DNA from 4 places in the Paenibacillus sp. FSL R5-0914 genome. Region 4 is predicted to be linked to each of the others. Evidence: predicted binding sites of a transcription regulator. Region 4 holds the regulator's gene; each other region holds the start of a gene.
What was found. The regulator Rex, encoded in region 4, represses fermentation and respiration genes when NADH is low (regulators of the CRP and FNR family bind a similar motif). The targets are predictions, from matches to a motif close to TTGTGAAATATTTCACAA.
Positions count from the first base shown of each region.

Region 1: a site for Rex is predicted at 3,335-3,352, ahead of nirB (nitrite reductase large subunit NirB). Genes of this name have one in related genera too.
Region 2: a site for Rex is predicted at 4,120-4,137, ahead of adhE (bifunctional acetaldehyde-CoA/alcohol dehydrogenase). Genes of this name have one in related genera too.
Region 3: a site for Rex is predicted at 3,755-3,772, ahead of MKX60_RS00535 (flavocytochrome c). Genes of this name have one in related genera too.

Region 1 is NZ_JBBORH010000001.1:2,768,669-2,774,852, forward strand. It holds gene MKX60_RS12145 (hypothetical protein) at 1-700, shown strand, start outside; gene ric (iron-sulfur cluster repair di-iron protein) at 903-1,652, shown strand; gene MKX60_RS12155 (hypothetical protein) at 1,880-2,320, shown strand; gene MKX60_RS12160 (hypothetical protein) at 2,530-3,240, shown strand; gene nirB (nitrite reductase large subunit NirB) at 3,459-5,882, shown strand; gene MKX60_RS12170 (nitrite reductase (NAD(P)H) small subunit) at 5,915-6,184, shown strand, end outside.
Region 2 is NZ_JBBORH010000001.1:2,787,885-2,794,068, reverse strand. It holds gene pflB (formate C-acetyltransferase) at 1-1,170, opposite strand, end outside; gene adhE (bifunctional acetaldehyde-CoA/alcohol dehydrogenase) at 1,424-4,045, opposite strand; gene MKX60_RS12220 (ABC transporter substrate-binding protein) at 4,446-5,909, opposite strand; gene MKX60_RS12215 (carbohydrate ABC transporter permease) at 6,042-6,184, opposite strand, start outside.
Region 3 is NZ_JBBORH010000001.1:138,551-144,734, reverse strand. It holds gene MKX60_RS00545 (diacylglycerol kinase) at 1-57, shown strand, start outside; gene rlmD (23S rRNA (uracil(1939)-C(5))-methyltransferase RlmD) at 148-1,632, shown strand; gene MKX60_RS00535 (flavocytochrome c) at 1,863-3,653, opposite strand; gene MKX60_RS00530 (sensor histidine kinase) at 3,926-5,515, shown strand; gene MKX60_RS00525 (response regulator transcription factor) at 5,490-6,184, shown strand, end outside.
Region 4 is NZ_JBBORH010000001.1:3,070,675-3,076,858, forward strand. It holds gene dinG (ATP-dependent DNA helicase DinG) at 1-1,819, shown strand, start outside; gene MKX60_RS13605 (redox-sensing transcriptional repressor Rex) at 1,951-2,604, shown strand; gene MKX60_RS13610 (amidohydrolase) at 2,591-3,892, shown strand; gene MKX60_RS13615 (cell wall elongation regulator TseB-like domain-containing protein) at 4,062-4,580, shown strand; gene MKX60_RS13620 (hypothetical protein) at 4,989-5,531, shown strand; gene MKX60_RS13625 (AAA family ATPase) at 5,524-6,184, shown strand, end outside.

The sequences.
Region 1 (6,184 bases), 300 kb from region 4:
AATAACGTATGGAAAAAAGGATGTTGCTGAGCTAGAGAATGCTTCTATCAAAGTACAGCTCATCTATGACAAGACGTTGTTCATGCTGCATAGCCATCTTCCTGATTCCTTATGGGATGCGTGGATTGGCGTGCCTTACAGCATTATCTCTTCACTCTACAAAGGAAACAATGATAGTGGGACTATTTTTCAAAAATGGATTCAAAGTCCGACCGGCTGGAAGTGTATTGGTTGTGAACGGCACTGTCTGGAGTCCACGGAACCTCCACAGGATGTAAATGCGGCGAATCATGGGCGACAATATAAGTTTCATAACGGCATTCGCCAGAGTATGGTGCTTCAAGCCTTAATTTGGTCCATGTACGAGAATACCGTATTATTCAAACCCTTTTTAGGCGACGAGCCTTTTTTTGACGATGATGATTTGCATACGATATCCTCTTATTTCGTTCCAACTTATCTTAATGAGTTCCACCTTATTGAGCGGTCTAAGCCATGTAAAGAATACAAAGATCAGGATATACGAGTCTTTCAGGAATGGATTTCCGCACCTGATCTTGTCCTTAAATGGAATGGTGGCTTGACGGAAGGCAGATGGATGACCGGTGTTTATATGGATCACTCCCGTTTTGCCGGATTAGGACCTTATTTGAAGGATTCAAAGGGACAGCGGACGTATATGCAGGCTTATGTGCAATAAAGTGAGTTGAAAAAGCACCTTTGTAGGCAAAGGTGCTTTTTTTTGCGTTTACTTTGCATGTACATCAATCTCCAATTTCGTTCAAAAATAAGATACAATTTCCGTGCGTACAATCACAAGTCAAAGTTCCTTTCAGGGTTAAGGTGAAGAAGTGGATAAGATTTATTCAGAACCTAATCCCATAACCCAAGGAGGAGCTATAATGGAAACTAAACAACTTAATGATAGTATTTCGGATTCGAAGCAAGCACAATCGGTACAAGCTGGGTTTACCCCAGATGCACTAGTGAGGGATATTGTATTACAGTTCCCTAAAGCGGCAGATTATTTCAAAGCAAAACGGATTGATTTCTGTTGCGGTGGAGCTAAACCTCTTGCTGAAGCAGCTGCTGAGCGTGGTCTGGATCACGAGATAATCATCGGCGATCTAAACAAGCTGTTCGAAGAGTATCCAGTACCCCAAGAGGAAATCGTTTGGAATACTGCACCTTCAGAAGAATTAATTGACCATATTATTAACAAACACCACCGTTATCTTCGTGAAGAGCTACCCCTCATTAGCCAAAATGTAACTAAGGTATATCGAGTGCATGGCGGAGATTCTCCCCATTTGGTGGAGTTATATAACTTGTTCAACACACTTAAGGAAGATTTACTTGAGCATACGGCTAAAGAAGAAGAAGATGAGTTTCCTAAGCTGTTGACATACGCTGCTAATCCTAGTGAAGAAGGCCTGACATCGCTTCGTGAGTCATTGTCTGAGCTGGAGAGTGAGCATGATGGTGCGGGCGATATTTTGAGAAAAATACGTAGTATTACAGATGATTTCACTCCACCGGCGCATGCTTGCACGACCTATCGATTGACATATGCCCGGCTGGAAGAACTGGAGAGTATGACTTTTGAACACGTACATTTGGAGAATAATATATTGTTCCCTAGGTTTCAGTGAAGGTGAATAGCGTTCTAAAGAGTCCCTTAGGGGGCTTTTTTTATAGGGAATTATAGAAAGTAAAGAAATGCGGATAACTCCGTTGAAAAAGGTAGAAGAAATGATCGTGAAAAATATGGGTAAGATCGATTGATGGATGGATGGCGGAAGGATTGCTTAAAAGCGGACTACGAGATAGCGCCGAATGAGCAAAAAGAGGGGGGGATAAATCCCCCAGAAAATGTGAAATGACGCCATATGAGCAAAAAGAAGGGGATAAATCCCCCAGAATATGCGAAATGACGCCGAACGAGCAAAAAGAGGGGGATAAATCCCCCAGAATATATGAAATGACGCCAAATGAGCAAAAAGAGGGGGATAAATCCCCCAGAATATGCGAAATGACACCGAATGAGCAAAAAGAAGGGGATAAATCCCCCAGAATATGTGAAATGACACCGAATGAGCAAAAAGAGGGGGATAAATCCCCCAGAAAATGTGAAATGACGCCATATGAGCAAAAAGAAGGGGATAAATCCCCCAGAATATGCGAAATGACGCCGAACGAGCAAAAAGAGGGGGATAAATCCCCCAGAATATGCGAAATGACGCCGAATGAGCAGAAAGAGGGGGATTTATCCCCCAGAATATGTGAAATGGCGCCGAGTGAGCAGAAAGAAGGGGATTAATCCCCCAGAATATGTGAAATGACGCCGGATGAGCAAAAAGAGGGGGATAGAGGTTAGCTTTTTAAAAAAAATTGTCAATTTTAGAAGTAAGCTTGTTATTACTTATTTGAGAACATGGCTTGTTTAAGTTATCCTTAAAAAGACAGTATACATAACTTTACAAGCCTGAGACGCTATATGGTCATTAGGCGGGACAAGGCGGTGCCAGGATGCCCATGCGATCTTTGTGGAAATTGATGTTAGGATTAGTCATTGTATTCATAATAGGTGGATGCTCTACTAACAATGACGGCAATAGTAATGCTAATAATGGTGTGGCAGGATCAGAGGGACCGACAATATCAATAAGGGTTGGAGATAATGAACTGCTTACTAAACCATCAGATAGGTTACTTAGTGGGAGTTATAGAAATGGAATATCGATCATGGAGCTACTGAAAGGTAGTAATGTTGCCACATTTGCTGAGGATAACTCAAGCATTGTTTCGGTAAAGGATTTTTCGCTAGAGGCGGGAATGGTTTGGGAGCTTCAGATGGGCGGTCAAATCATTGGGAATGCGGATTGGAATAATACTGTAGGGTATGATTCACAGCTAGTCTTCACCGCGAAGTCGAAGGACCATCAAGCACCACTTCAAACTGTAAGGCTGACCTTGAACGGTGGAAGTGTTGAAGTAGACTTGCATCATACGTATATTATGTTATTTGAAGAGGATTTAACTGTAAGAGATTTGCTCAAAAGCTGTAGTAGCGTACAGTTGGCCGATGACAATAAAAAGGTGCTTTCCGTCGACGATTATACTCCTCTTAGTAATGAAGAATGGAAGCTGAAGGTGAACGGAAAACAACTACTCGATGATGGAATGGATATGAAGCTCAGGGCTCAAGATGAATTGGAGATTTTATTGACTTTACGCTAAAAAAACGTACATTAAGCCAGATCAACGGTTGTTCAGAATCGTTAATCTGGCTTTTTATGTGGAAAAGATATCTAACAATTATCAGTACACTAAAGTGTGAAAATATTCACAATTGAAGTGACTGCAATCACAATGGCGACTTGAATTTGAACCGTATAATTCCAATATGTAGAAGAGAAATTGATCAGGTATTCATAAGCTTGAGGAGGCACCTAACCATGACAACGATAAGAGAAAAACTAGTATTAGTCGGCAACGGTATGGCAGGCATAGGTACGATTGAGCAGATATTGAAGCTGGGTGGAGCTTATGACATCACGGTTTTTGGAAGTGAACCTCACCCCAATTACAATCGGATCATGTTGTCTTATGTTCTTGAAGGAAGTAAGACCCTTAATGATATCATCCTAAACGACTGGAATTGGTATGAAGACAATAATATAACTCTACACACGGGAACAACGGTGACACGAATTGATGAAGGTTCGAAGCAAGTTGTTACGGATAGTGGGATGATAGTCCCCTACGACAAGGTAATTATTGCGACAGGCTCGAATTCGTTTATTTTACCTGTACCTGGCAGTGATAAAGAGGGCGTTGTAGGATTCCGAGACATTTCAGACTGTGATGCGATGCTGGCAGCGGCCAAACAATACAGCAAAGCAGCTGTTATCGGCGGAGGTTTGCTTGGGTTGGAAGCGGCAAAAGGTCTTGTGAACCTTGGTATGGATGTTACCGTAGTTCATTTGATGGAAGATCTGATGGAGCGTCAGCTTGATCGGAATGCCTCCTCGATGCTGCAAGCTGAGCTGGAGCGTCAAGGCGTGAAATTTGCTATGGGCAAACAAACGGTAGAATTGAGCGGGGAACAGAGAGTAAGTGGATTGCGTTTTAGTGATGGCAGTACGCTTGCTGCAGATTTTGTGGTAATGGCTGTTGGAATCAAACCGAACGTGACATTGGCAAAAGATAGCGGAATCTCCGTAAATCGTGGGATCGTGGTGGATGATTATTTGCAAACTTCCATGCAGAATGTATATTCCATCGGCGAATGTGCTGAGCATCGTGGTATGTGTTACGGACTGGTGGCTCCACTATTTGAACAAGGCATGGTTCTAGCTAAACATTTATGTGGTAGCGATACCAAGCCTTATGAAGGTTCGATTGTTTCCACGAAGCTTAAAATATCTGGGGTGGATGTATTTTCTGCAGGTGAGTTTTTGGATTCTCCTGAACACACTGTGATTTCAAGCAAAGATGAATGGAAGAGAACTTATAAGAAAATTTTGCTCAAAAATAATGTGATTGTCGGTGCGGTTTTGTTCGGTGATGTAACGGAGTCCGCGAATCTGCAAAAGCTAGTAAAACAAGGCGCGGTAATGACCGATGAGATTTATACGGAGGTTATGGGAACAGGCTGCTGCGGTGGCGGAGCTAAGAAGAGCACATCCGTGGAAGCAATGGCGGACGAAGAAATTGTCTGCGGCTGCAATGGTGTAACTAAAAAAGCGATCGTAGATGCTGTTACTGAACATGGTTTTACTACTGTGGATGAGATCAAAGCATGCACTGGCGCTACTCGCTCTTGTGGTGGTTGTAAACCCGTAGTAGAACAAATCCTGCAATTTGTCTTAGGTGACAGTTTCCAGCAAGCTGCTAAGCAAGGTATTTGTGGGTGCACAACGCTTAGCCGTGATGAAATTGTTGCTGAAATTACAGCTAAAGGTCTTAAAACAACAAAAGAGGTCATGAATGTACTCGGTTGGAAACAAGAGGAAGGCTGCTCCAAGTGTCGTCCGGCGATTAACTATTATCTAGGGATGATGAACCCTGATACCCATCAAGATGAGAAAGAATCCCGATTTGTAAATGAAAGAATGGGTGCCAATATTCAAAAAGATGGAACCTACACCGTGATACCACGCATGTATGGTGGGGTAACTACGCCGGAGGATTTGAAGAAAATCGCCGACGTCTCCCTTAAATATGACGTGAAAGTTGTGAAGGTAACTGGAGGGCAACGCCTGGATCTAATCGGTGTGAAGAAGGAAGATTTGCCTAAGGTATGGGAAGAGCTGGATATGCCTTCAGGCTACGGTTATGCCAAATCCCTGCGTACGGTTAAGACTTGTGTGGGCTCCCAGTTCTGCCGCTTTGGCACACAAGATTCGCTGGGAATGGGCGCGCTCATAGAACGTAAGTATGAACGTCTTGATTTTCCTGCCAAGTTTAAAATAGCTGTCAACGGCTGTCCACGTAACTGTGCGGAATCCTGCACGAAGGATATTGGCATCGTTGGAAATGATGGTGGTTGGGAAGTGTTTATCGGTGGTAACGGTGGGATCAAGCCACGGATCGCAGACTCCTTCTGCAAAATTAAGACCGATGAAGAGTTGATCGAAGTGTGCTCCGCAGTGATGCAATATTACCGTGAGACCGGCAATTATTTGGAGAGAACTTCCGAGTGGGTTGAGCGTATGGGACTTGAGCGGATTCAAATGGTTATTTTGAATAATGACGATAACCGCAAAGAGCTGGCCGCACGGATTGACTTTGCTCTGACTCAGGTTACGGATCCTTGGAAAAAAATGCTCAATGACAGCAGCACTCGTGCTGCGCTTTTTGAAGAAACAAGAGTCTAGCGGATATAACGCACACAGAAGGGGAGAGACCAATGAATAAGACAACACAAACGTATCCAATAGGATCAGTACAGGATTTCCTGCTGCAGATTGGCCGTGTGGTGATTGCTGGAAATGTGGAGCTGGCTGTATTTCGTACCTCTGACGGAGCGATCTATGCACTTGAGAATCGGAGCCCTCATCCAAAAGGGGGGCCGCTTGCGGAAGGGATCGTTTCGGGTCACTTTCTTTATGATCCACTGTATGATTGGAAAATAGATCTTCGCACGGGTGAAGTTCAGGCACCGGATCAAGGTATCGTT
Region 2 (6,184 bases), 280 kb from region 4:
AACCTTAGCACAATATTTTTTGAAGCCTTCAGGCAATCTTTCGGACCAAAGTACAGTTAAGTTTGGTTCCGGAGCTGGACCCAAGTTGTACAGGGTGTTCAGGAAACGGAAGCTGTTCTTGGTAACACGAGTGGTTCCATCTTCAGCCATACCACCGATGGATTCAGTTACCCAAGTAGGGTCTCCAGAGAACAGGTCATTATAGTCAGGTGTACGCAAGAATTTCACGATACGCAGTTTCATTACGAAATGATCGACAATTTCTTGGACTTGTTCTTCAGTCAAAGTACCTTCTTCAATATCGCGTTCTGCATAGATGTCTAGGAAGGAAGAAACACGTCCCAGGGACATCGCTGCACCATTTTGTTCTTTAACTGCTGCCAGATATCCAAAGTATACCCATTGAGTAGCTTCTTTGAAGTTCATCGCTGGTTTGGAAATATCCATGCCGTGAGCAGCTGCCATTTCTTTCAATTCGCCCAGTGCACGAATTTGCTCGGACAGCTCTTCACGTAAACGAATTATTTCTTCTGTCATGGAGTCAACTTCAAGCTCAGCTAGTTGTTGCTTTTTGTCTTTAATCAAGAAATCAATACCGTACAGAGCTATGCGGCGGTAGTCGCCGATAATACGTCCACGGCCGTAAGCATCAGGAAGACCTGTGATAACGCCGGATTTACGCACTGCTCTCATGTCTGGTGTATATGCATCAAATACGCCTTGGTTATGCGTTTTGCGAATGTTCGTGAACATGTCAACGATGTTTTGTGGAAGCTCGAAGCCATAAGCCTTCGTAGCATCAACCATCATCTTGATCCCGCCGAACGGCTGGATGGAACGTCTGAAAGGAGCGTCAGTCTGCACGCCTACAATTTGTTCCTTGTCCTTGTCAATGTAGCCTGGAGCATGTGAAGTGATTGTGGAGACAGTATCTAGGGAAACATCCCATACGCCGCCTCTTTCTCTTTCTTCCTTGCTCAGTTGGGAAATAATCTTCCACAGTTCAGTTGTGTTACTAGTAGGACCTACGAGGAACTCTTCGTTACCTTCATAAGGCTTAATGTTACTAGCGATAAAGTTGTTAACGTCAACTTTCTTGGACCATTTACCTTTTGTAAAACTTCTCCAACCGGATTTCACTTCATTTACTTCTTTTTCAATCACCGACATGCTAAATCCCTCCATCTATATTTATTATATTTGTAGAGATCGCGGGCTTGAAGGTTGATCCCGTGTCTCGTGATCCCCAAAAAGATGTGGTTGTTCCAAATTTCACAATCAACATTTCATATGTGGGACCGTTGTTTATATAAACATTCTAGTTTATTTTCTATAAAAACACTGTGACAAATATCACCTTTCGAGTGATATTTGTCACCTTTATCTAAGTCCACAACTATCCTATTCTCTATTTAACCACTTATTAATTATCAAATCTTCCGTAGAACGCATTACGGTATACATCAGCAAGCTCAGATACCAGTGGCAGCTTAGGATTGGCAGTTGTACATTGATCTTCAAACGCACGGTCAGCCAAGTAATCTACGCGGGATTCGAAGTCCTTAGGATCAAAGCCCAGTTGTTGGAACGATTCTTCGATGCCCAATTTTTTATTCATATCGCGAATAGCATTGATCAGGCTAGTTACACCTTCTTCAGTTGTGCGAGCTGGCAATCCCAGAATACGGGCAATTTCAGCATAACGCTCATCAGCTACGAAGTGCGAATATTTAGGGAACGAAGCGAACTTCGTAGGTTTTTTAGCATTGTAGCGGATAACGTGTGGCATAAGGATCGCATTAGTACGACCATGAGCAGTGTGGTACTGTCCGCCCCATTTATGCGCCAAACTGTGGTTAATACCCAAGAATGCATTGGCAAAGGCCATACCAGCAAGTGTTGATGCGTTATGCATTTTCTCACGTGCTACTCTGTCGCCTTCCAGCGCTGATTTTTCAAGGTATTGGAATACCAGTTGGATCGCTTTAATAGCTAGGCCATCAGTATAGTCACTCGCCATAACCGATACATAAGCTTCGATAGCATGTGTCAATACGTCCATACCTGTATCAGCAACAGCAGTTTTTGGCAAGCTGTATACGAACTCTGGATCAATGATAGCCACATCTGGAGTTAACTCGTAGTCAGCCAAAGGATATTTAGTGTGCTGTTCAGTTGTTTTATCGGTAATAACTGCGAAAGATGTTACTTCCGAACCTGTACCCGAAGTAGTTGGAATAGCTACAAATTTAGCTTTGTTACCAAGTTTAGGGAATTTGTATACCCGTTTACGGATATCCATGAATTTTTGTTTCAGACCATTAAAGTCTGCGTCTGGATGTTCATAGAATAACCACATTCCTTTTGCAGCATCCATTGGGGAACCGCCGCCAAGTGCGATAATGCAGTCCGGTTGGAATCTGTTCATCATTGCAGTACCTTTTTCAACTGTAGTTGTCGATGGATCTGGTTCAACTTCAGAGAACACTTCGATAGCTACAGGGGTTTGACGTTGACGCAGGTAATGTTCAACTCTTTCAACATATCCAAGCTTAACCATCATTGGGTCAGTGATAATTGCGACACGTGTGATATCAGGCATTTTGGTCAGGTACTGAGTAGCGCCTTTTTCGAAATAGATCTTGTCAGGTACTTTAAACCATTGCATATTCACGGTACGACGATTCACCCTTTTCACGTTGATCAAATTGATTGCTGTAACGTTTTGCGACACGGAGTTACGTCCATAAGATCCGCAGCCCAGAGTCAACGAAGGGATATTAGTGTTATAGATATCGCCGATCGCACCATGTGTGGAAGGCGAGTTAACGAGAATACGTCCTGTTTGCAGACGGTTAGAGAACTTCATGATTACTTCTTCGTTGTTGGAGTGGATAGCCGAGCTATGTCCCATACCACCAAATTCAACAATTTGAGCTGCGCGTTCGATACCTTGATCTGCATTCTTAACTTTGTAGCAAGCAAGAACCGGGCTTAATTTTTCAGCGGAAAGTGGATATTTAGTGCCTACACCTTCAAGTTCTGCTACCAGAATCTTTGTGCCGGCAGGGACTTGAATGCCACACATTTCAGCAATTTTCACTGCGGATTGACCTACGATTGCTGGGTTAACCGCACATTTATCTACGTTCATTGCTCCACTAGTCAGTTTGGCAGCTTCTTCTTTATTCACAAAGTAGCAGCCATTAGCAATCATCTTTTTCTTCACTTGATCGAAGATTGGTTCTTCGATAATAACAGCTTGCTCGGAAGCACAGATCATACCATTATCAAATGTTTTAGAAAGAATGATGTCCGTTACGGCTTGATCAATATCCGCGCTCTTTTCAATGAAAGCAGGTACGTTACCAGGGCCTACGCCAAGTGCTGGTTTACCACAGCTATAAGCTGCTTTTACCATTGCAGAACCACCAGTTGCCAAGATAAGAGCAACGTCTGGGTTGTTCATCAATGCGTTTGTCTTGTCCATTGTTGGCATTTCAATCCATTGGATACAGTTCTCAGGAGCGCCAGCTTTCACGGCAGCATCATGAAGAATTTTTGCAGCAGCTGCACTACACTCTTGCGCAGATGGGTGGAAACCGAATATAATAGGGTTCCGTGTCTTAATCGAAATCAACGCTTTAAACATCGTGGTGGATGTAGGGTTGGTTACCGGTGTGATACCCATAACAATTCCGACGGGTTCAGCAATTTTTTGGAAGCTATCATAAGCGTTGTCTTCAATAACGCCTACTGTTTTATCGTATTTAATTCCGTGCCAGATATATTCAGTTGAGAAGATGTTCTTCGTAATTTTGTCTTCGTATACGCCGCGTCCAGTTTCTTCTACGGCCAATTTTGCGAGGTACATATGTTTGTCGAGTCCAGCCAACGCCATTGCATGAACGATTGTGTCAACTTGCTCTTGGTCTAGCGCCATGAACGCCTCATGCGCTTTTTTTGCTTTATCCACTAAATTCTGAATATACTCTTCAGCGGTAACTTGTTTAACTTGGGCGGCGACTTCGTTCTTAACTGCCATCTCCCTCGTCCTCCTGTCAATTTTTAGTTGTTTTTCTCTACACATTTATCTTATCACATGATTTCCACCTTGTATAGTGAAATCTTTCACAAAGTATAAAGTTTTTTTGATTTGTTTTCAAAGCGCTTTCATTCGATCATATTATAGTCTTTTTACCATATTATGTGCTATAAAACCCTTTAAATCTTAGAATTATACTTTAATAAGCAAAATTTCAGCTCCTCTTTATTCCATATATCTAAAATCAGAACACAAAAATGTATTCTCTTCATCACAGTCAATTACGATTTTCCTACACTGTAATAATTTCCAATTGATTATCACTATTTTTGAAGATTTATAAATTTATAAATCTTCACAACAAAAAACCGACCCCAAAGGGGCCGGCTTTTGCATTAAACTATTCCGCTTTAATCGTATCAAAGAATTTCTCTTGCACTGTTTTAGCTGCTGCTTCTAGCTGGCTCTTGGAATCCGTTCCTTTTTTGGAGAACAGCTCTTGAATAACATTGGACATGGTTGCGTAATAGTCCTGTGTGTTGTATTGAGCTTCAGGTTTACCATCCAAAAGTCCCATAATGTCAGGGCTATATTGGTATACATTTGTGTACTTGTCATAAACCGCTTTGGTCTTCTTACCAAACTCAGAATCAGCTGAGTAGTAGTCTAAGAGCGGCGGGATAAAGTATTTGCCATCGGTTGTACGTTGTTGAAGAATTGCATCCAGCGCTTCCAAACCTTTGTCAGAGAAATAATCAAAAGTAATGTAGCGGAATGCCATTTCTTGTTCATCTGGCGTAGCATTTGGATTAATTACTAGATAGTCACCACCAAGTACCCCTGTGTGCTTTCCGCCTTTTTCCATAGCTGGCATAGGATACGTAAGCACATCCTCAGGTTTCAGTCCACCTTGGTTCAACGCTTGCTCGATAACGCCATCAGACCCGGCCATTACCATTGCTGTACGACTTTGTTGGAACGCACCTACAGCATCGCCCCAACCAAGTGCCCAGTCCTGTGGAATCGCGTTAGCTTCCCATCTAAGTTTCTTGTAGAAATCCAGTGCTTTAACGCCAGCATCGGAATTAAATGTAGCTATAACCTTACCGCCTTCAATCTTTTGAATCTCTCCGCCAGCTTCAAACAGGAAGTTGGTCCAGTTCCAACCTGCTTCGTTCCCCTTACCCATTGGAGCAATACCGGAAATTCCTTTTTTGGCATCAGCTACACCTTTAGCCGTATTCAGCATATCATCCCAAGTCCAATCCATAGGCGGAATGGCTACGCCTTTTTCATCCAGCATTTTTTTGTTGATCATAGTGGTTGTTACATAACCTTTTTGTGTTACTCCGAAAACTTTGCCGTCGATGATAAATTGATTTTGAAGCACTGTGTTAATTTGATCTTTAAATTCATATTTGTTCCATAAATCTGTGATGTCAGCAACCCAGCCCTTTTCAACCAGGAATTTAGCTTCTGTAGCAAAAGTATTAAAGAAGGTTGGTGCTTCATTCGCAGCCATCTTAATTCCGATTTCACTTACATTGTACTGCCAGTCATCTTTAACGATTTCTACGTTCGGATATACCTCTTGGAAACGTTTGATTTTGTCGTCTTCCTGTGCTCTTATTTCAGTTAAGTCAGGTGTTGGATAGTGAATCTTGATCGTCACTTTTCTTTGAGTAATGTCATCCACTGGTGCATCTGTAGCGGTTGCTGTATTATCCGTTACCGCATTTGTTGGCGCAGTAGATGCTTCCCCGCCTTTGTTCCCCGCTGTGTTTCCGTTATTGTTGCCGCTGCAAGCAGACAGCAACGATCCGGCTACAAGTACGCTTAGTAGAACGCTAGAGTACTTACGCATTGAAACTCCCCTTTTCAATTCATAATTATCTTACATATCGATCATAAATTAGAAACCGTTTACAAACGAGGTGCATTTATATTCCTTTCATGTGCATGTTTACGATCCATGGTTAAATTCGTCGATAATTGCTTATCCTTTCACTGCCGACAAAGCAACCCCACGCATAATGAATTTCTGGAAAATCAAGAAGACAATGATTGGAGGCAAGGATACTATAAACAGGATTGCAAATTTAATATTAGTATTGAGTGCCTTCACATTAATAACGTATT
Region 3 (6,184 bases), 2.9 Mb from region 4:
CCAGGGCGATTCCGGATTTTGCCACAGCATTTGCGGATTTTTGCTGAAAATAACTAAGCTAAGAGCGATTGTAGATGATTGTGGGATATATAGTTATGATAATTGGGTTTATACAGCGATGATAATGAAAGAAGTGAACTATAAATAATGAGTAAACACCGCAGTGGACGCAGCACCAGCCGCCCAGTCGGCAAGGCGCCTGTCGCCGGACTGCCTGTGAATAAAAATGATGAGGTTATGCTCGATATTATCGGCATGACCCATGAAGGTGAAGGGGTAGGCCGCGTAGAAGGCTTTACCCTTTTTGTGCAGGGAGCCCTTCCCGGAGAGAAGGTCCGGGCAAAGGTGCTCAAGACCAAGAAGCAGTATGGCTACGCCAAGCTGCTGAATTTAGTAGAGGCGAGCAGCGCCCGCATCGCGGCGCCCTGCGAGATCTATGACCAATGCGGCGGCTGTCAGCTGCAGCATATGGACTATGCGGCACAGCTGGCGTGGAAACGGCAGCTGGTGGTGGACAACCTGGAGCGGATTGGGAAGCTCCAGGTGAGTGGTGGTGGCGGAGACGCTGGAACGGATCAGGCAGCGGGCATTCTCGTCCGCCCAACACTGGGCATGGACGAGCCTTGGCGATATCGCAACAAGGCTCAGGTGCCGATCGGTGTAACCGAAGGCGGCCTTGTGGGCGGCTTTTACGCGAGAGGAAGCCACCGGATCATCGATATGGAAACATGCTTGATTCAGCATGAAGATAATGATGACGTTGTGCGCAAGGTGAAAGAAATCGGACGGAAGCGCGGCATTACTGCTTACGACGAGGAATCCGGCAAAGGCTTACTGCGTCATGTCGTAGTAAAGAAAGCCTTCCGTACTGGTGAGATGATGGTCGTACTCGTCACTAATGGCGAACGCATCCCACATGTGGACGAATGGATCACTGAGATCCGCCGTGAAATCCCAGCTGTTACAAGCATCTGCCAGAACGTGAATACTAAGCAGACGAACGTAATCTTCGGTGATACAACACGTACCCTTTGGGGGAACGATGTTATTTACGATTATATCGGCGATGTGAAATTCGCGATTTCTGCCCGTTCTTTTTATCAGGTTAACCCGGCTCAAACTGAAGTTCTTTACGGTAAGACGGTAGAGTATGCAGGACTTACGGGAAACGAGACTGTTATAGATGCTTATTGCGGTATCGGGACGATTTCATTGTTCCTTGCACAGCATGCTAAACAGGTCTACGGTGTAGAGATCGTACGTGAAGCGATTGAGGATGCGCGGGCGAACGCCACTTTGAATGGTATGGATAATGTAGTGTTTGAGGTAGGCGCATCTGAGGATGTAATCCCTAACTGGAAAGAGCAGGGGATTACGGCAGATGTTATCGTGGTCGATCCTCCGCGTAAGGGCTGCGATCCACGACTTTTGGAGACGATTCTGGCGATGAAGCCGGAACGTGTGGTGTATGTATCGTGTAATCCATCGACACTGGCAAGGGACTTGCGGGTGCTCGAAGATGGAGGGTATAAGACAGTGGAGGTGACTCCGGTGGACATGTTCCCGCATACGGTGCACGTAGAGTCGGTGGCTTTGTTGGTGAGGAACGCTTGTCAAGTAGACACTAAATAATTGGGCAATTTTAATTCCACTAACGGAGAACGATAAAAGAGCAGCGAGTTAGACGAGCGTAGCCCGTAGGCTCCACCATAAAAAACCGCCCTGTTCGCAATGTTGCTTACAGGGCGGTTTGCTATGTCATAGAGGGCAGCTTGAAAGTTAGCAGTCAACCTGCACTTTACAAACTATCTTGCACGTTTTTAAGGCTAACTTATTAATAGAGCAGTTACACAAACATAAGATTACTCTGCTACAACTTGTTTGCCTGCAATCCGGCCGAATGTGAAGATATCAGCGATGGCATTACCGCCAAGACGGTTTGCACCATGAATGACCCCTGTTACTTCACCTGCAGCGAACAGCCCAGGGATGACTTCGCCTTTTTCATTCAATACGCGAGTCTTCTCGTCGATCACCAAGCCGCCCATTGTATGGTGAACGGAGGGTACAGCTTTTTCGATGTAGTAAGGGCCTTTTTCAAGAGATTTCAATCCACCGCGATGTTTGAAATCAAGGTCTTTACCTGTTTTCGCATAATCATTTACTTTATTAATCGTTTCTTTCAAAGTGTTCACGTCAATTTTAAAGAAATCAGCCGCCTCTTCAATCGTATCGGCTTTAAAGAGCAAGCCTTGTTTAACGAGTTGATCGTATTCGTCTTGATGAACTTCGATCGTTTTACCTATATCCTCAATGCCTTGATTCCATAATTGATACGTATATCCGCCCGTTTGGGCAAGAATTGCTTTAGAAATAACGTCACGACGTTCTAATTCCTCAACGAAGCGCTTGCCTTCTTGGTTAATCAGGATCGCACCATCGAAGCGGGAGTCTGCAACCAGGGAAATAACACCTGTCTCAGGATTACAGATTGGATACGTTTGAATACTCTCCATGTTTGTCAGTTTGGCGCCAATCGTTTCTGCCATAACGATACCGTCACCTGTAGATCCTGGTGTATCGGTAGACATATATTTTTCATCCATTTTAGGGTTATACTTTTTACGCATCTCTACATTGGATCCAAAACCACCGGTAGCGATGATGACGCCTTTGTTCGCATGGAATGTGATCTTGTCGCCAGTACCTGAAGTCGCAGTTACACCTGTTATTTTGCCGCTTTCGTCCTTCAGCAAGGTTTCGGCTTTCATATTCGTTTTGATCGTGATTTGATCAGCGTCTGTTTTGGCTTTTAACTTAGTAATCAATTCAACACCTGTATGACCTACAGGAATCAACGCACGTTTTCTGGAATGGCCTCCAAATTGGAACAGATGATCAGGTAAGAACTCTACCTTGATATCATCGCGCAGCCATTCGGCAGATGATAGAGCATTGTCGGCAAGAATACGAACCATCTTTGGATCCCCGAGGTTGTCTCCGCCTTTCATCGTATCATTATAGAACAATTCAGTCGTGTCATCTGTGATGCCTAGAGCACGTTCAACCCAGTTGTCAGGCGCATTCATCTCACCACCGGAGATCAATGTGTTGCCGCCAACAGCTGGCATTTTCTCGAGCAGAACTACATTAGCTCCAGCGCTGTTCGCTTCGATAGCCGCACTAAAGCCAGCACCCCCGGCACCGATGACGACAACATCATAGGTTTGCTCGGCTTCTTCTTTGTCTTTGCTTCCACTGACTGCAGCGCCAGCGACAAGGGTAAGTCCAGACTTCGTAATTGCATCTTGAATGGCTTCGAGATATCCTTTGCTTGTAACCGTAGATCCGCTAATGGCATCAACTTTTGCGCTGTTAGTTGCCATGACATCTTGCTTGAGCTGCGTATAAACAGGTTCTGCAAGTACTTCATTTTCCTTATGCTCTGTTACTTTAATGTCAGTGATCTTGTTATCTAATAAGGAAACTTGTACTTTAATATCGCCATGTTTACCTTGCCCAACTCCTTCAAAGACTTGAACTCCGTTTGCATCTGCAGCGGGTGCTGCATCTTTACCGCCGCAGGCAGCAAGCGTGAACATAAGACTGAGGACTAGTAGAATAGATAACAGCTTTTTCGTGTGAGTTCGCATAATATCTCCTTCATTCTGTTGTGAATTGGTTACATACACTAGGGAGAGGAAGATTTGCTAGGCAAATCCCTTATCTCTAGCCTAGACATGAATGTTATTTCATGTGAAAATATGCACAAGACCTATTATAGATTTAGTACAGCATTATGTATTTGCACAGATTAGCGTTTTTTTGTCTTTTTCGGGCATGTAAGAAACGGATATTGTGAAGGGCTATGATTACAATGAAATCAATTCACTTAAAAATTACGTTAATCGCAGGAGGCTGCTTCTTGCTGCTGTTCGTTGCATTGCTTGTAACAATATATTTGGAGATGAACCATACGGTTGTCCCTTTGAATAAGAACTTAACGCAGCAAGTGGTTAATGCACGCAGCGACCAGATTGATTATTGGTTTAATCAGCGCATTGGAGAGATAGACATGCTTGCTTCTCTAGCTTCGGACCATCAGTGGACACGAGATGAATTGCTGCAAGAGATCGATAAGTTCGAGGTGAAGAAGCAAGTAGAGTACGAATCCATACGCGTGGTGGATATTCACGGAAATTCCTGGTCAGCAAGGGACAAGCCTTTTTCGATACTAAACCGACCCTACTATCGAAAACAACTGCTAAATTCAGATTCCAATTATGTGGTGAGTAATCCGATCGTATCCAAAGCGAATGCAGTTGAAATCGTCGTCATTCTCTATCGCGTGAATCCATCGGTGAATGATGAAGTAGCTTATATTGCCGCAGCCGTCTCCGTCAAGAAGATGAAGGAGATTGCTCAAGATGTAATGCTATATGACCAGTCAGGCCAGCTTATCATCGATTGCAGAGAGCTGGGTGAAGGAGATGGAGCGGAGGATGCAGCAGATAAGAAGAACATGAGTGTATTTGAGGCTCCAATTCAAAATGTGGAAGGCTGGAAGCTAGTACTCGAAGTACCGAATTCAAGTCTATCGCTAGCGGTGATCAAAACCCAGCGGACTGCATTGCTGGTAGGCGTTCTTATCGGTAGTGCGTTTATCGTCTTTCTGATGCTGCTTGCTTCTTCCATTATTCGTCCAATTCAGTCGCTTCGCCAGGTAATGGAAAATGTGCAGAACGGCAACCAAACCATACGAGCAGATGTTACGCGCTCGGATGAGATCGGCGATCTTGGGCGAAGCTTCAATGACATGCTTGTTCAATTATACGCTGTGGAGCAGGACCGAAAGGAGATGGAACTCAGACTGATTCATGAGCAGATCAAGCCGCATTTTTTATACAACACATTGGATACGATCCAGTGGATGGCAACGGAACATGGAGCAGACAATGTGGTGGAGATGGTGGAAGCGCTTAGCGCGTATTTTCGATTAGGGCTTGGCACAGGCAGTCCCTACATTCTGCTTGATCAGGAGTTGTACCATGTCGAGAGTTATCTTCATATTCAAGGCGTACGATATGAGGAGATTCTGGACTACGAGCTTCGATATGATGAAAAGCTTGCTCAGTGCCAAGTCGTTCGCTTCATGCTGCAGCCGTTGGTGGAAAATGCGATTTATCACGGGATTAAGCCACTTGGGGATCAAAAATGCAAAATTTCGATCACAGCATATAAACAGGTCGATTATTTGGTCATTGAGGTTGAAAATAATGGGGTTATGATTCCTGAAGAGAAGCTTGAACAGATGAATCAAGCCCTTCTTGATGATAAATATGATCGTTCTGCCACAGGCTTTGGGCTATACAGTGTAAACCATCGCATTCGACTAGCTTACGGGGTGCCATATGGCCTTGCAGTGAAGAGCGAAGATGGCATTACCGTTATGGTCATTCGAATACCTTTGGACGGGGAGTGGAAAGAAGATGTGGAAGATTGTCATCGTCGATGATGAAACGATCATTCGCAAAGGCTTGCGACAATACATTGAGGAGAGTCCGTATCTTTTTGAGGTTGCAGGAGAAGCGAAAAGTGCAAACGAAGCATTGAATATGGTGGAGGAAGCCCCACCACATGTATGTCTTGTGGACATCAACATGCCGAATATGAATGGGCTCGATCTGATGAATATATTGCGCGAACGCTGTCCGTCGGTTCTGGTTGTCATCATCAGCGGCTACGATAACTTTGAATATGCGCGTCAAGCCGTGCAACTACAAGCATTCGATTATGTATTGAAACCTGTGCCGAAGAGTGATCTGAACAAGCTGCTTCATCGGATCGATGAGCATCTTCAGGCAAAATATCCTTTGCATTCACATGAAAGCAGGGTGGATAAGGAGCTGGGGCTTCCCGGGTATACAGGGGATGGAACAGTGCTTATCCAAAAAGTGACCGAGTATATTGACAGTCATTATCAGGATCCGGAGCTGTCTATTACTCGAGTAGCAGCGCTATTTCATATCAACCAAACCTATCTTAGCAAGCGTATGAAGCAAGAAATCGGTGCTTCATTCCTTGACTATGTCACCGAGCTTCGGATATCGAAGGCGAAGGAGATTCTGGATGACGTAATGCCGAATATCAAAATCGGGGATCTGGCCGTGAAGGTAGGGTATAA
Region 4 (6,184 bases):
GGGCAGAGGGCATTATTTGTGTCTTCGTAAGTTCGAACATAAAATTAATAAAAAAGACTTTATAAGTCCGAGGGAAGATGCGCTTACTGCGGCTCAGATGATCGTTTGGCTGACACAAAGTGAATCAGGAGATGACGAAGAGCTCAATCTAAGTGGACGTGGCGGAGATTTTTGGGAGACGGTGGCAAGCGATACCGATTCTTGTCTGGGTCGCTCGTGTCCTTGGTTCCGTAAGTGTTATTATCATCGGGCTAAGCATGAAGCTGGTATTGCAGACGTGGTCATTACGAACCACTCTAAGCTTTTCGCAGATGTTAAGGCTGGGCATCAACTACTTCCCGCTTATGAACATCTTGTAATAGATGAGGCCCATCATCTGGAGGACGTGGCTGGCAAGCATTTAGGCATGCATATGAAGCATTTCACGGTGGCACATACATTATCGCGTCTTTATAAGGATAGTCGAAATGGCCAACTTCCTACACTTCGCCAAATGCTTCAGTCATCAGGCAGTGAGGAAGCTTCTGAATGGAGCGGAGTGATCGATAGAATCTATCCGGACCTGCTTACCGTAAAAGAAACCTGGGATCTGCTTAGTGATAAACTATTCAGCCTCTTGCCGGAACGTAGCGATGCAGCGGCGGGAGAAGCCGGCCAGTTAGTCATGCGGCTACTTCCTACCCGTAAACCGAATGATTGGGATGAATTGGTTGCTTTAGAGAATACTATGAATCTGACATTAAGCGAAATTATCCGTAAAGGTGATAAAATGCTTAATGAGATGCGAGATCAAGAAGGTCAATCTTCCTCAGATAGTCTAGTTACCGATATTAGCGGCTTATTTAAGGATTTAGCTTCTATACGTGAGCAAGTACGGTTTTTTATGGGATTAAATGATGAGAATGTAGTATATTGGCTGGAGGCGAATGGAAATTATCGCAGTAAATCGCTACAGCTGTATGCCGTTCCTGTTGATGTTAGTACTCAGCTTAAGGAGCTGTTTTTCGACAAGAAGAAAAGTATCGTACTAACTTCGGCGACACTCTCTGTGGATAAATCTTTCCAGTTTATGATTGATAATCTCGGACTTAATGAAGCTGCGGAAGAGGGGCGTCTGATGACATCACTCCTGCCTTCTCCCTTTAAGTATCGGGAGCAGGCGCTGTTAGTTATTCCGCGGGATTTCCCTAGTGTGAAGGGGAGTGTAGGCGATGCCCGATTTGTCGATACACTCGTACAGTCACTAGCAGAAGCAGCTATTACAACACGTGGGCGGATGCTTGTCCTGTTTACTTCTTACAAGATGCTACGCCAGGTTTACGATCCTCTGAAAGAGGCTCTAGCCTCACAAGAGATCACGGTGCTAGGTCAAGGCGTGGAGGGGGGCAGCCGTAGCAAGCTGATCCGCCGTTTTCAGGACAGTGCAGCTTCTGTACTATTAGGAACAAGCAGCTTTTGGGAGGGTGTAGATATTCCAGGTGAAGCATTAACATGCTTGGCCATCGTGAGGCTCCCATTTCAACCGCCAAACCACCCTCTAGCGGAAGCGAAGTCTGAGTTATTACAAGCCCAGAAAAAGAATCCGTTCATGAAGTTGTCTGTTCCTCAGGCGGTTATTCGCTTCAAGCAAGGATTTGGGAGGCTGGTACGGACAGCGCAAGATCGGGGTATTGTTATTGTGTATGACACAAGGGTGATAGAATCTCACTATGGGAAGTATTTCCTCTATTCGTTGCCTGGCCCGAAAATGGAGCATATGCTTACGGATCAAATGGTTCCTCGTATAGCGGAGTGGTTGGAAGACGGAGGCGTTTCTTGAAAAGAACGTCATCGATCTTATTAATCACTCTACAAGGAAGGGCGGTATAAGAATACCGCTCTTCCTTGAGACGAGGTGCAGATATTTCGATAGGATTTGAACAGAATATCACTTAAATTAGGAGGTAAATTATGAAATCGGATAAAATATCAGAAGCCGTTGTTCGCAGACTTCCTGTGTACTTGCGTTTCTTGAATGATCTCCAGAAACGTGAAATATTAACCGTTTCCTCACAAGAACTAGGACAAAAACTTGATTTAAATCCTGCTCAAATTCGTAAAGATTTAGCTTATTTTGGAGACTTTGGTAGAAAAGGTATCGGGTATGACGTAACTTATCTTATTGAAAAAATCCGTCATATTCTGAAGCTGGATCAACAATTGAATGTGGCTTTAGTAGGTGCTGGTAACCTTGGACATGCATTATCTAATTACAATGCTTATCTGAAAGATACTATGAAGATTACCGCTATATTTGACTCCTATGCACCTAAGGTAGGGCGGAAAATCAACTCTCTTACCGTTCAACCGATGGAGGAGCTTGGTCAGACGGTTCGTGAGCAAGGTATTCGAATTGGGATAATTACTGTGCCTGATTCAGAAGCGCAGAATGTAGCAGATATTCTCATTGAGTCTGGCATTGAGGCGATTTTGAATTTTGCACCAGTGATTCTAAAAACACCATCGAATATCCGTGTTCATGCTGCCGATTTTACAACGGATTTGCAAAGCCTTGCTTATTATTTGAAAGACGGAAAGGAAGAAAGCGGAAATGAAGAGCAGTAAAACGATTATTAAGGGCGGGCGTTTTCTTATTCCGGGAACGGATGAGCCGGTTCTGAGCGGATATATGACTATTGAAGATGATTTGATCACTTACATAGGAAAAGAAGAACCTTTAATGGAAGATGATGTGCAAGTTGTTGATGGCAGTCGTCTGCTGTTTATGCCAGGTCTGGTAAACACACATGGCCATGCCGCAATGTCATTGCTTCGTGGTTATGGAGATGATTTAGCACTTCAGGTGTGGCTTCAAGAGAAGATGTGGCCGATGGAAGCGAAATTCACTGGAGAAGATGTATACTGGGGAACCTCCTTGTCGGTACTGGAAATGCTAAAAGGTGGTACTACAACCTTCTTGGATATGTATGATCATATGGATCGAGTAGCAGAGGTAGTCGAATTATCAGGCATCCGTTCCGTACTGATGAGAGGCGTAATCGGATTATGCCCAGAGGAAGTACAAAATCACAAGCTTGCGGAAGCGATTTCTTTTGCACGAAATTGGCATGGTAAGGCTGATGGTAGAATTACGACGATGATCTCGCCACACGCCCCATATACTTGCCCACCGGACTTCTTTGTTAAGTTTGTACAAGCGGCACATGATTTGGATTTACCGATGCATACCCATATGTCCGAGACCAAACGCGAAGTGGAGCAGAATGTGGTGGATTACGGACTTCGGCCTGTAGCGCATTTAGAGAAGCTTGGAATGTTCACACGTCCGTCTATTGTTGCACATGGCGTTCATTTGAATGATGAAGAGATCGAGATACTGGCTCGTCATGATGTAGGCGTGTCTCATAACCCAGGAAGTAATCTGAAACTGGCTAGTGGAGTGGCTCGGGTTACGGATCTTCTAAAGGCTGGTGTGAAGGTGTCACTGGGTACAGATGGTGCGGCAAGCAATAATAACCTGGATATGTTTGAAGAGATGCGTCTTGCAGCCCTCATCCATAAAGGTGTAAGTGGTGATCCGACGGCTGTCCCAGCTCCGGAAGCGCTGCGTATAGCTACAGAGTATGGCGCAAAGTCTATCTTTTTAAATGATGTGGGTAGACTCGCTGTTGGCATGAAAGCGGACTTTATCGCGATTGATATAGACCAGCCGCATTTGCTACCACACACAGATCTGTTGTCTCATGCTGTATACTCTGCCAGCGCCAAGGACGTTGAGCATGTATGGGTGAATGGTAAACAGGTTGTAAAACATGGAGAATGTATAACGCTAGATGAGGAAGCAATCCGTCGTAAGGCGCAAGAATCATTTGATGGACTGCTTAAACGATAGTCTAAGATCATAACGAATAACTGAAAGGCTGTGACTTTCTGCGATTGCAAAGTTACAGCCTTTTGTGTTTCTGATAATTAGATCATTGAATTGGATATGAAACTTTGGATAAACACACAGGTGTGTTATATAATCAAAAAAGATATATTACTAGAAAGGGAGCTGTACCTTGAAGAAAAGGAAAAAATGGATCCTCCTGGGGTCAGTTCTGATTCTGCTCCTTCTGTTCGGACTTATCCAGTTCTATGCTTATATTATGAAAGATCAATGGAACGAGCGAGATATCGCTAAGGATGTCGCTAAAACCAGTGCTGGTCTGACAGAGGTAACCAAAGCGCAGAAATCCGTGTGGGATGATAATGCGGTGTACTGGGTCTTAACAGGGAAGAATGAAGCCGGGACCGAGTTGATGGTTTGGGTACGTTTTACTGTAGACGGGAAGTTTGCTGAAGGAACCGACGCAGTATATGCTGAAGAACTAAGTAAAGGGACCTCTGAAGCGAAAATGCGTAGCCTTATAAAAGCCGATCTTCCGGACATCAGCATTGAGCGGTTGTTGCCAGGAGTATATAACGGGGAGTATGCTTGGCAGCTTTTTTATAAACAAAGCGGTCGATATTATTATCAATTTTATCGGTTCTCAGATGGGGCTCGAATGGGTGAAGGTTACAGTTTACCTAGCCGCTAAATTAAACAAAAGCATTATAGGAGAAACAAGCGGACCATTTATGGTTCGCTTGTTTTTTAAATGACATATTATTTGATATACTATAAGTACACGAATTGTGATATACTATAAGAGTAGTTTTTATGTATTGGTATTTAAAGATTCATACGAAAAAAGGTCTGTTAGTTAAGAGTAACAGCCCTTTTTTTTGTCGAATTAAATCAATAAATTTAATAAAATGGAAAGAATTAAAAAATAAAATTTTAAATATCTTCACACTTTTTTTCAATATAGTATATACACCTGTGATATACTACTGTTTGTAATTAGAACAGTGTTAGTAGAACGTCAGGCTCTGATGAGCTCTTAGCAGCTATGACTTTGGATCATTCTGTTTACATTTTTTCATCTTTGAGAGGAGGACGTTTCTTGAAATTACGTCTTGTACCTGTACTGATAACGTCTCTACTGTCGGCTATGCTATTATTCGGAGGATTCTTTTTATATCGTCAGTTTGCTTTACAGGAACCGCTCCAAAAGATTGTAACCGGATTTGAGGGAGTAAATACTTCACATATTAGTATTAACCGCGATGAGGTCACTTTGAAACTTGATTTGCAGCCGGGCACGAATTTACGTGATCTAGTATCGTATGTATCCAAAGAAGGAAAATCAGTGATTGAAGGACGTAAACTTAAACTCGATGTGGAGCAAAATTCAAGTGAACTATTGGATGATTACTGGGATAAAGCGATGTTCTCTGTAGCTGAAGCCATGGAGAGCCGTAAATATACGATTATACCTACAGAACTTGATAGATTGAAACAGCAAAATACGGAATTTAAAGATGTGATAGCATCTACTGATATCGACGACAACAATGTGTACGTAAGCTTGAGTAATGGAAAAGAAAGCAAATTTATTATTTTGCCGCGAAAACCTGCGACCTTGGGGGTATGGAATAATGCCTAAGTACCTTAAAGAAATTTTACTCGGATTTATTCCTGTGCTGTTTATTTTCATGGCTTTTTTAGGTATTAATATATTCCCGATTGTTATAGCAGCTGGAATGCTTACTGCATTACTTATAATTGCTCATTTGCGTGGCGGGCTTACGGTGAACGCTGGTGCAGGGAAGAAACGCCAGAAGGAAGGGCCTTCAAAGCTCACTTTTGAAGAAATTGGTGGGCAAGACAATGCGAAGCAAGAGCTTCGTGAGGCACTCGATTTTTTGATCCGGCACGAGGAGATTAGTAAATTTGGGATTCGTCCTTTGAAAGGGATTCTGCTCACTGGCCCTCCAGGAACAGGTAAGACCCTTATGGCCAGAGCAGCAGCGCATTATACAAACTCCGTATTCGTAGCTGCATCAGGTAGTGAATTTGTAGAAATGTATGTTGGTGTCGGGGCTGGTCGGATCCGCGATTTGTTCAAGGATGCTCGTAACCGTGCTGTTAAGGAGAACAAACAAAGTGCCATTATTTTTATTGATGAAATTGACGTAATTGGCGGTAAGCGCGAAGGCGGTCAGCAACGTGAATATGATCAGACCTTAAATCAGCTATTGACCGAGATGGATGGTATTTATAATAACGAAACTCCGCGTATTTTGCTGGTAGCTGCAA